2 regions of the Dietzia maris genome follow, and region 2 is predicted to be linked to the other one. Evidence: predicted binding sites of a transcription regulator. Region 2 holds the regulator's gene; the other holds the start of a gene.
The links. The regulator LexA, encoded in region 2, represses DNA repair genes until DNA is damaged. The targets are predictions, from matches to a motif close to CGAACANNTGTTCG.
Positions count from the first base shown of each region.

Region 1: VYL96_RS05580 (HNH endonuclease signature motif containing protein) is a predicted target of LexA. The motif match lies at 2,006-2,019, and genes of this name have one in related genera.

Region 1 is NZ_CP143053.1:1,218,795-1,223,205, forward strand. It holds gene VYL96_RS05565 (serine hydrolase domain-containing protein) at 1-317, shown strand, start outside; gene VYL96_RS05570 (class I SAM-dependent DNA methyltransferase) at 407-1,018, shown strand; partial or broken gene VYL96_RS17270 (CPBP family glutamic-type intramembrane protease) at 1,087-1,404, opposite strand; gene VYL96_RS05575 (hypothetical protein) at 1,349-1,624, shown strand; gene VYL96_RS05580 (HNH endonuclease signature motif containing protein) at 2,042-3,259, shown strand; gene VYL96_RS05585 (glutamate-5-semialdehyde dehydrogenase) at 3,409-4,411, shown strand, end outside.
Region 2 is NZ_CP143053.1:1,874,940-1,879,350, reverse strand. It holds gene dapF (diaminopimelate epimerase) at 1-439, shown strand, start outside; gene hflX (GTPase HflX) at 454-1,905, shown strand; gene lexA (transcriptional repressor LexA) at 1,978-2,646, opposite strand; gene VYL96_RS08620 (hypothetical protein) at 2,875-3,324, shown strand; gene nrdR (transcriptional regulator NrdR) at 3,436-3,891, shown strand; gene hrpA (ATP-dependent RNA helicase HrpA) at 3,924-4,411, opposite strand, start outside.

The DNA of each region.
Region 1 (4,411 bases), 660 kb from region 2:
TCCCCGGCGCAGGCGCACTGCGATCCACGGCCGCCGACCTCACGCGCTACCTCGCCGCGCAGCTCGACCCGTCGCGCACCGCCCTGGCCGACGCCATCCGGCTCACCCACGCGACCCCACCGGGCGGGCCCACGCAGATGGGTCTCGGGTGGCACCGGGCCGGGTCCGGGGTGCTCTGGCACAACGGCGGGACGGGCGGGTTCCGGTCGATCGCCGTCGTCGACCACCTCGGCGGGGTCGCGGCGGCCACCCTCGTGAACCAGACCAGGGGCGCCGACATGACCACCTTCCGACTCCTGCGCCGACTGGGCTCCTGACCCGGCCCGCCCGCCGGCCGCGCGGACCACGTCCTCGTCGTCGTCACCGCCCTCGGCAGCGCCGCACCGCGGCGGCCATACTGGACCGCATGGCGCAGACATGGAAGAAGATCGTGGAGGCCGACCCCGAGCACTCGCGGCGATACGCGCGGCGCTGGGATGACATGATCGCCGAGGGCGTCGACATCGACGGCGAGGCGCGGCTCGCCGACGCCATGGCGCCGCGCGGCGCGCGCATCCTCGACGTGGGCTGCGGCCAGGGACGGATGGGCGTCTACCTCCACGCCCGCGGCCACCGCGTCACCGGCGTCGACATCGACCCCTACCTCGTCGACCGGGCGCGCGAACAGTGCCCCGACGCCACCTGGGAGGTCGCCGACCTCGCCGACGACGGCTGGGCCGCCGGCCCCTTCGACCTGGCCGTGTCAGCCGGCAACGTCCTCGCCTTCGTCGACCCGGCCGACCGCGGAGCCGTCCTGGCCAACCTCGCCGCCCGCCTGGCGCCGGCGTCGGAGTCCACCGACGGACGACCCGGCAGGCTCGTCGTGGGATTCGGGCTCGACCGCGGTTGGACGCGGGAGGAGTTCGACCTCGACGCCGAGCGAGCCGGACTGCGGGTCGAGCAGCGGTGGTCGACCTGGGATCTGCGGCCCTTCGACGACGACAGCGGCTTCATGGTCGCGGTACTCGTACGTGCGTAGGGGCCCGTGCAGGTGCGCGCGTCGACCACGGGACCCTGGCTGCTCCCGGCGGCGCTCGTGAAGATCCAGGTCATGACCAGGTTGAAGCCGAGGCAGAACAGCAGGAACGACGTCGCGCGGGTCCAGCTCGCGTCCGGATAGCCGCCCCATGCGGTGAAGAACAGCGGGACGTGCCACAGCGCCCAGATCGGCCCCAGGATCATCGACGCGGCCAGCGGGCTGAACCGGTCCTGCAACCGGGGTAGCGCGAAGTCACGCCAGCCCGGCTCCTCCGCGAGCCCCGTGGTGACGAACTGGAAGAGCAGGAGCGGCACGTACATGCTCAGCGCCATGAGCGACGGCGCGTGGATCTCGCCGCCGGAGAACGCGAAGCCCGTGAGCAGCATCCCGCCCGGCACCCCGAGCAGCGCCACCGCGTACCACCGCCCCGGGACCCGCCAGCGCAGTAGTCGCCCGACCCAGCTGCGCACCCCGGCGCGCCCCTCGGTGACGGCGGTGACGAGGAAGGCCGAGGAGATCGGGCCGAGGTACGCGCCGGGGAGGACGCCGACGATCGAGTTGAGCGTCACGGGCAGGACGCCGAGCGCGGTCTCGGAGAGGACGTAGGGCGTCCAGGCGATCCAGCTGAGCAGGTTGGCGAGGACGAAGAACGTCGGCAACGGGTGGCGGCGGATGAAGTCCAGCGGCCGCGGCCGCTGCCGACGCGTGATGGCGGTGGCGGTGTCGGTGGGGGTTTCGCTGGGGGTTTCGGCGACGGTCATGACCGGCTGCTTCGGTGAGGTGCTCGCGCGGTGGCGGCGAGTGCGTTCACGGTAAGAAGCGGCGCCCCCGGCTCTCGAGAGGCGAAAGTGGTCACTTCGGGCGGCTGCATCGAAAGGTGCCAGTGGGACCTGCCGCCCGGCGAGGTGCTCGGCTCCGTCCGGCATCGTCCAGCACATCGCGGCAGGTAGATAGCCTAATGGGGTTATTGAACCGGGACCTGGTGTTCGAACACATGTGTGATAGCGGCGGTAGGATGGGGACATGATCTCGGACCTGGTGGAGTCGACGACGACGAGCGTTGAGCAGCTCGCGTCGGTGTGCTGGTCGGAGGTGTCCGAGTCGGAGTTGCCTGTGGTGTTGCGGCGGCTGGAGGAGGTGTCCCGGCGTGTAGAGGCCATCAGTGCTGCGGGGGCTGCGGAGGCGGCCGGCCGCGCGGAACGTGCGGGCCGGTCGGTGTCTTCGGCGGCGACGTCGCTGGGCAGGGATCTGGGGTTGACGGCGGGGCAGTGCCGGGCCCGGATCGACGCCGGGCGCCGTCAAGGATCTCCCGCGATGGAGGCGCATCGACGGGGACGGATCACCGCCGGGCAGGAGCGGGCGATCGGTGAGGCGGTCGCCGAACTGCCCGAGGGCGCCCCCGATGAGGCGCGGGAGGATTTCTCCCGCCATCTGACGGGGTTGGCGCAGGCGGGGGCCAGCGTGCGGGCACTGACCGCGGCGGCGGCGAGGGAGTTGGCCAAGGCGGATCCGGGCCGGTTGGAGCGGCTGGAGGAGATGCAGCAGAAACGGCGGGGGTTGCGGGCGCATCGGCCGGGTCTGGATGGGCTGGCGAGCATGGGGATCACAGCCGAGCCGCGCCTGCAAGCGCTGCTCGCGGCGGTGATCGCCCGGTTCGGCGGCCCGGGTCAGTGCATCGCCGCACCGGCGGATCCGGAGTCTGGTGGGCAGGCCGGCCCGGAGGCGTTGGCCGCGGACGACACGCGTGCTGCGGGCCAGCGGGCCTATGACGCGCTGTGCCACGTGCTGGCTCTGGGCTTGGCGGTGGAGCCGGGCGCGAGCCGCGGGGTGGTCGACACCGACGGCGGGGTGCAGCTGAGCGCCGGGCAGGCGGTGACGTTGGCGGGACGACGCTCCTGGTTTCTGTCAGCACTGCGCGACGGGCGCGAGGAGCGCCGAATCGATGTGGACCGGGGTCGGGATCGTCGGTTGGCCTCGGCGATGCAGCGGCTGGTGATGTATGCCGCGCACGGTGGGTGTACCCATCCGGGGTGCGAGCAGCCGGCGGCACAGTGTCAGGGCCACCACGTGACGGACTGGTCGCGGGGCGGTCCCACGACGGTGTCGAGCCTGGCGCTGGTGTGTCCTGTCCACCACGGGTGGATCGGTGACGGGCCCGGCCAGTGGCGCACGGTCCCGGACCCGGCACGCCCCGGTATGCCCCGATGGATCCCACCCGGTACTCCGGCGAGGGCGGCGTGACCTCCTCACAGTTGGCAGGTGACCCGGCCGGGTCGGGCGCTGCGTGCCCGGGCCTCCGGCTGGCCAGCCGACTCGCGATCCCCCCGCGAGCGTCCGGTCACGCTGTCACCTGCGCCGTCGGCGAGCCACCGATCGGTAAGCTGGCCCGCATGACCACCAGCCACCTCGACGCCCCCGACCTCGCCGGCCAGACGGACGCCGATCGGCCGGCCGCGGACCCGGTGCGCGACGCCGTCCACGGTGCCGCCCGTCGTGCCCGCGCCGCCTCTCGCGAGCTGGCGCTGCTGACCGCCGACCGCAAGAACGCGCTGCTGCTCGCCGCGGCCGATGCTCTCGTGTCGGCGGAGGCGACGATCCTCGAGGCCAACGCGGCGGACATCGCCGAGCAGATCGAGGCCGGTACCGGAGAGGCCATGCTCGACCGGCTCCGCCTGACCGCCGACCGGATTGAGGGCATCGCGAGCGGGCTGCGCCAGGTCGCCGGTCTGGCGGACCCGATCGGGACCGTCACCCGCGGGTCGACCCGGCCCAACGGGCTCCAGCTCCGTCAGGTCCGCGTGCCGCTGGGCGTGGTCGGGATGATCTACGAAGGGCGTCCCAACGTCACCGTCGACGCCTTCGGTCTGGCCTTCAAGTCCGGCAACGCAGCGCTCCTCCGCGGCTCCCGCTCGGCACGCAACTCCAACGAGGCGCTCGTCGAGGTCCTGCGCGGGGTGCTCGCCGAGCACGACCTGCCCGTCGACGCCGCGCAGTTATTGCCCTCGGAGGACCGCTCGTCGGTCACCCACCTCATCCAGGCGCGCGGTTTCGTCGACGTCGTGATCCCCCGGGGAGGCGCGGGCCTCATCCAGGCCGTGGTGGAGAACGCCAAGGTCCCCGCCATCGAGACCGGCACCGGCAACTGCCACCTCTACATCCACGGAGACGCGGACCTCGACGAGGCGATCAGCCTCCTGCTCAACGGCAAGACCCGCCGCTGCAGCGTCTGCAACGCCACCGAGACCGTCCTGCTCGACGCCGCCCTTGGCGACGCCGCCGTGGACCGCGTCGTGGGTGCCCTGCGCACGGCCGGCGTCACCGTCCACGGGGACCGCGAGGGGCTCGTCCCCGCCGACGACGTGGACTGGGGCGAGGAATACCTCAGCATGGACA
Region 2 (4,411 bases):
CACCTTCGCGGGCGTGGCCGTCGACATGGGTAACCCCCACCTGGCCTGCGTCGTGCCCGGGCTGGACGCCGCGGCTCTGGCCGCCCTGCCGGTCGCCGACCCCCCGACCTTCGATCGCGACTTCTTCCCACACGGTGTCAACGTGGAGATCGCCACGCCCCTGACCGGGGGCCGGGTGACCATGCGCGTGCACGAACGGGGAGCGGGGGAGACGATGTCATGCGGGACCGGCATCGTGGCGACGGCGGTCGCCGCACTGGCCGACGCCGGACGCGGCAGCGGAGACGTCGTCGTGGCGGTACCGGGCGGGGAGGTCGAGGTCCACCTGGCCGACGGCGGTTCGACCCTCACCGGTCCGTCCGCGCTCGTCGCCAGCGGCCGGTTCCACGGCGGTGCGTATCACACGCCCGCATACGCGACACACGCGGCCCCGATGTGAGATGATGCTGGGGAATGACTATTGATCACACGGCCGTTGAGCGGCCGACACGCGACCTCGATCCATCCATCGGCGAACTGCAGCTCGAGGAGAGATCCTCGCTGCGCCGGGTGGCGGGTCTGTCAACCGAACTCCAGGACGTCAACGACGCCGAGTACCGCCAGCTCCGACTGGAGCGGGTCGTACTGGTCGGCGTGTGGACCGAGGGGTCCGCAGCCCAGGCGGACGCCGCGATGGCGGAGCTCGCCCAGCTCGCCGAGACGGCGGGCTCCGAGGTCTGCGACGCTCTCATCCAGCGCCGCGACAAGCCGGACGCGGCGACCTTTATCGGCTCGGGAAAGGTGAGCGTTCTCAAGGACGTCATCGCCGCGACGGGTGCCGACACCGTCATCTGCGACGGTGAGCTCACCCCGGGTCAGCTCCTGGCGCTGGAGAAGGCGGTCAACGTCAAGGTCATCGACCGGACGGCGCTGATCCTCGACATCTTCGCCCAGCACGCGACCAGTCGCGAGGGCAAGGCGCAGGTCTCCCTGGCGCAGATGGAATACATGCTCCCTCGTCTCCGCGGGTGGGGTGAGTCGCTCTCCCGCCAGGCGGGTGGCCGGGCCGGCAGCAACGGTGGCGTCGGCCTCCGTGGCCCCGGTGAGACGAAGATCGAGACGGACAGGCGCCGCATCCGCGAGCGGATGGCGAAGCTGCGTCGCGAGATCAAGGGCATGAAGCAGTCCCGCGACACCAAGCGCTACCGCAGGCGTGCCACGCCCGTTCCGTCGATCGCTATCGCCGGATACACCAACGCCGGCAAGTCGAGCCTGCTGAACCGGATCACCGGCGCCGGCGTCCTCGTACAGAACGCGCTGTTCGCCACCCTCGATCCCACCACCCGCCGCGCCGACCTCCCCGACGGGCGATCGGTCGTGTTCACCGACACGGTCGGCTTCGTCCGGCATCTGCCCACGCAGTTGGTCGAGGCGTTCCGGTCCACGCTGGAGGAGGTGGTCGACTCCGAGCTGCTACTCCACGTCGTGGACGGTTCGGACGCGTTCCCCCTTCGTCAGATCGAGGCGGTCCGCAAGGTGATCAACGAGGTGGTGGAGGAGCAGAACGCCGAGCGCCCCCGCGAGTTGGTGGTCATCAACAAGATCGACGCGGCCGACCCGGTGGTGCTCACCGAGCTGCACCACGCCCTGCCGGACGCGGTATTCGTCTCGGCGGCCACGGGGCAGGGTGTCGACGAGCTGCTCGAACGGATCATGCAGATCGTGGCCTCCGGTGACATGGAGATGACTCTAGAGGTCCCGTACACGCGGGGTGACGTGGTCGCACGGGTCCACACCGAGGGTGCGGTCGTCGAGGAGGAGCACACCGACCGTGGCACTCGCCTGGTCGTGCGGCTGCCCGCCTCGGTGGCCGGTGAGCTCGGCGAATTCGTCTCGGACAGCAGTACGCGCGACGGGGCCGCCTGACCGGCCCCTGCGACGACGACGCCGCCTGACCCGATCGATCCCGGGCAGGCGGCGTCGTCGTCGAGGGCCGGTTCAGAGCTTGCGGAACACCGTGACGACCTTGCCCAGGATTGTGGCGTGCTCGCCCGGGATGGGACTGAAGGACGGGTTGTGGGGCAGGAGCCAGACCCCCGTGGAGTCCTTGCGGAAGGTCTTCACGGTCGCCTCACCGTCGATCATCGCGGCGACGATATCGCCGTTGTCCGCTACGTTCTGCCGCCGCACCACGACGTAGTCACCGTCGCAGATCGCCGCGTCGATCATCGACTCACCGACCACCCTGAGCATGAACAGGTCCCCGGACCCGACGAGGTCGGTCGGGAGGGGGAAGACCTCCTCCACGGCCTGCTCGGCCAGGATGGGGCCACCCGCAGCAATCCGGCCGAGGACCGGGACGTAGACGGGCTCGACCGCTCCGCTCGGACGACGGACCTCGCTGGTCGGCGACCGGCGACCCCGGGCCTTCTGCCCGGGCACCCCGTGGACGTCGACAGCCCGCGGCTTGTGCGGATCCCGGGTCAGGAACCCCTTCTTCTCCAGGGTCCGCAGCTGATGCGCTACCGACGACGTCGATTGCAGGCCCACCGCGTCCCCGATCTCGCGGATGCTCGGCGGATAGCCGCGCTCCTTGACCGTGTCGTGGATGTGCAGTAGCACGCTCTTCTGTCGGTCTGTCAGTGAGTCGAAGTCGGGCTTCGGCATCTCGGGTCCCTTCGGCGAATGGATGTTCGACGTCGTCATCTGTGTACACCCTATCGCCCCTCAGCGGGGAGCGCCACACACACGTTCGAAGTTTTTCGTCGCGGAATGGTGACCTTGTCGGAGTCGCGTGATACAACTCTAGGCGTATCGGGATTCGAACAGACGTACACAGAAACCCATACGGTTGTGCGAATCCGCTTCGCACACCGTATCGAGCAGGGAGTGGACATGACCATTCTGGAGATGCACTCGCACACCGACTCCACCGCGCGCTGGACGGAGATCTGCGCGGCAGAACACCGCGCTCCCGCACCGAGCGCGGACGGTGTCCGCCGGGATCCCGACCGGTCCGGTGAGCGTCAGACCCGTGGGCGTACCGGGACCCGACCCGGCGCGCGGCCGGTGGGCCGTCGCGACTCCGCCTCGCCCAACCGCGGCGCCTCCGCCGACCGGGTCGCCACCCTCGCACCGGCGCCCTCCCGCACACCGGCTCCGCGGCGGATCGTCCAGGCCCGCCCGGTGGCGTCCGACAGTGTGCGCGCCTGCCGCGTCGAGTCGTCGGCTCCGACCCGTGTCGTCGATGACGTGCCCGCCTGGGCACTCTTGGCCTGCGGCATCGCCTTCGGGATACTCATGCTCCTGGCCGTGGCGTTCCTCGGCGGGCCCGCCTACGCGTGACCGGCGCACCTGCCTCCTAGAATGAGTCGGGGACGGTGGTCAATCGTCCCCGCGTCCCGTGGTCCACGTCCCGGGAGGCGTGAAGTCCGGTCGACGAAGGGCCACACGGGAATGTACTGCCCTACATGCCACAACGAGGACTCCCGGGTGATCGACTCACGATCGGTCGACGAGGGTCAGGCCATCCGGCGCCGCCGGGAGTGCCCGGAGTGCGGGCACCGGTTCACGACGCTCGAGACGCCACTGCTGACGGTCCTCAAACGCAACGGTGTCACCGAGGCCTTCAGTCGCGACAAGGTGGTCCGGGGAGTTCGCCGCGCCTGCCAAGGCCGGTCCATCGATGAGGACGCCCTGCGGCGCCTCGCCCAGCAGGTGGAGGACACCGTCCGCGCTCGCGGCGCGTCCGAGGTGCCCGCCCACGAGATCGGTCTCGCGATCCTCGGCCCCCTCCAGGACCTCGACGAGGTGGGCTACCTACGCTTCGCCTCCGTCTACAAGCAGTTCAGCTCGGCCGACGACTTCGAACGCGAGATCATCGCACTCAGAGACCGCCGCGCGAGCCGCTGAGCCGCCGCGCGAACGTCTGACCCGCCGGGCGCTCAACGCCGGGCGCGGGGAGCGAGCGCGTTCGCGACCGCCTTGTCGATGCGCTCGGCCGACACCGGGCGGGCCGTGCCGAGGGACTGGGCGAACAACCCCACCCTGTATTCGGCCAGCAACCACCGCAGCTCGCGGGTCGCGCGCGCGCCGCCGGGCCGACGCCGCAGAGCCGCGCACGCCTCCTCGACGGTCTCCTCCGACCGCGCCAACCGGGCTGTCAGTTCCCGATGTCGGGCGGGGGACTTCTCCGCGAGGTCGAGTCGGACACCGACCGCCTTCACGTGCCGCTCCAGGTGCGGCAGCACGTCGACCGGATGACGCGCCAGGAAACCCTTACCCACCAGGAACTCCAGTGACGGTCTCACCGCCTCGGCGACCTCGGCCGGGGCCTCAGCCACACGCACGGACACCTCCTGCGCCGCCACCAAGGCGGGCACGACCGTCGAGATCGCCGATGCCACGGCCCCCGGCACCTCCGCCCTGGCGG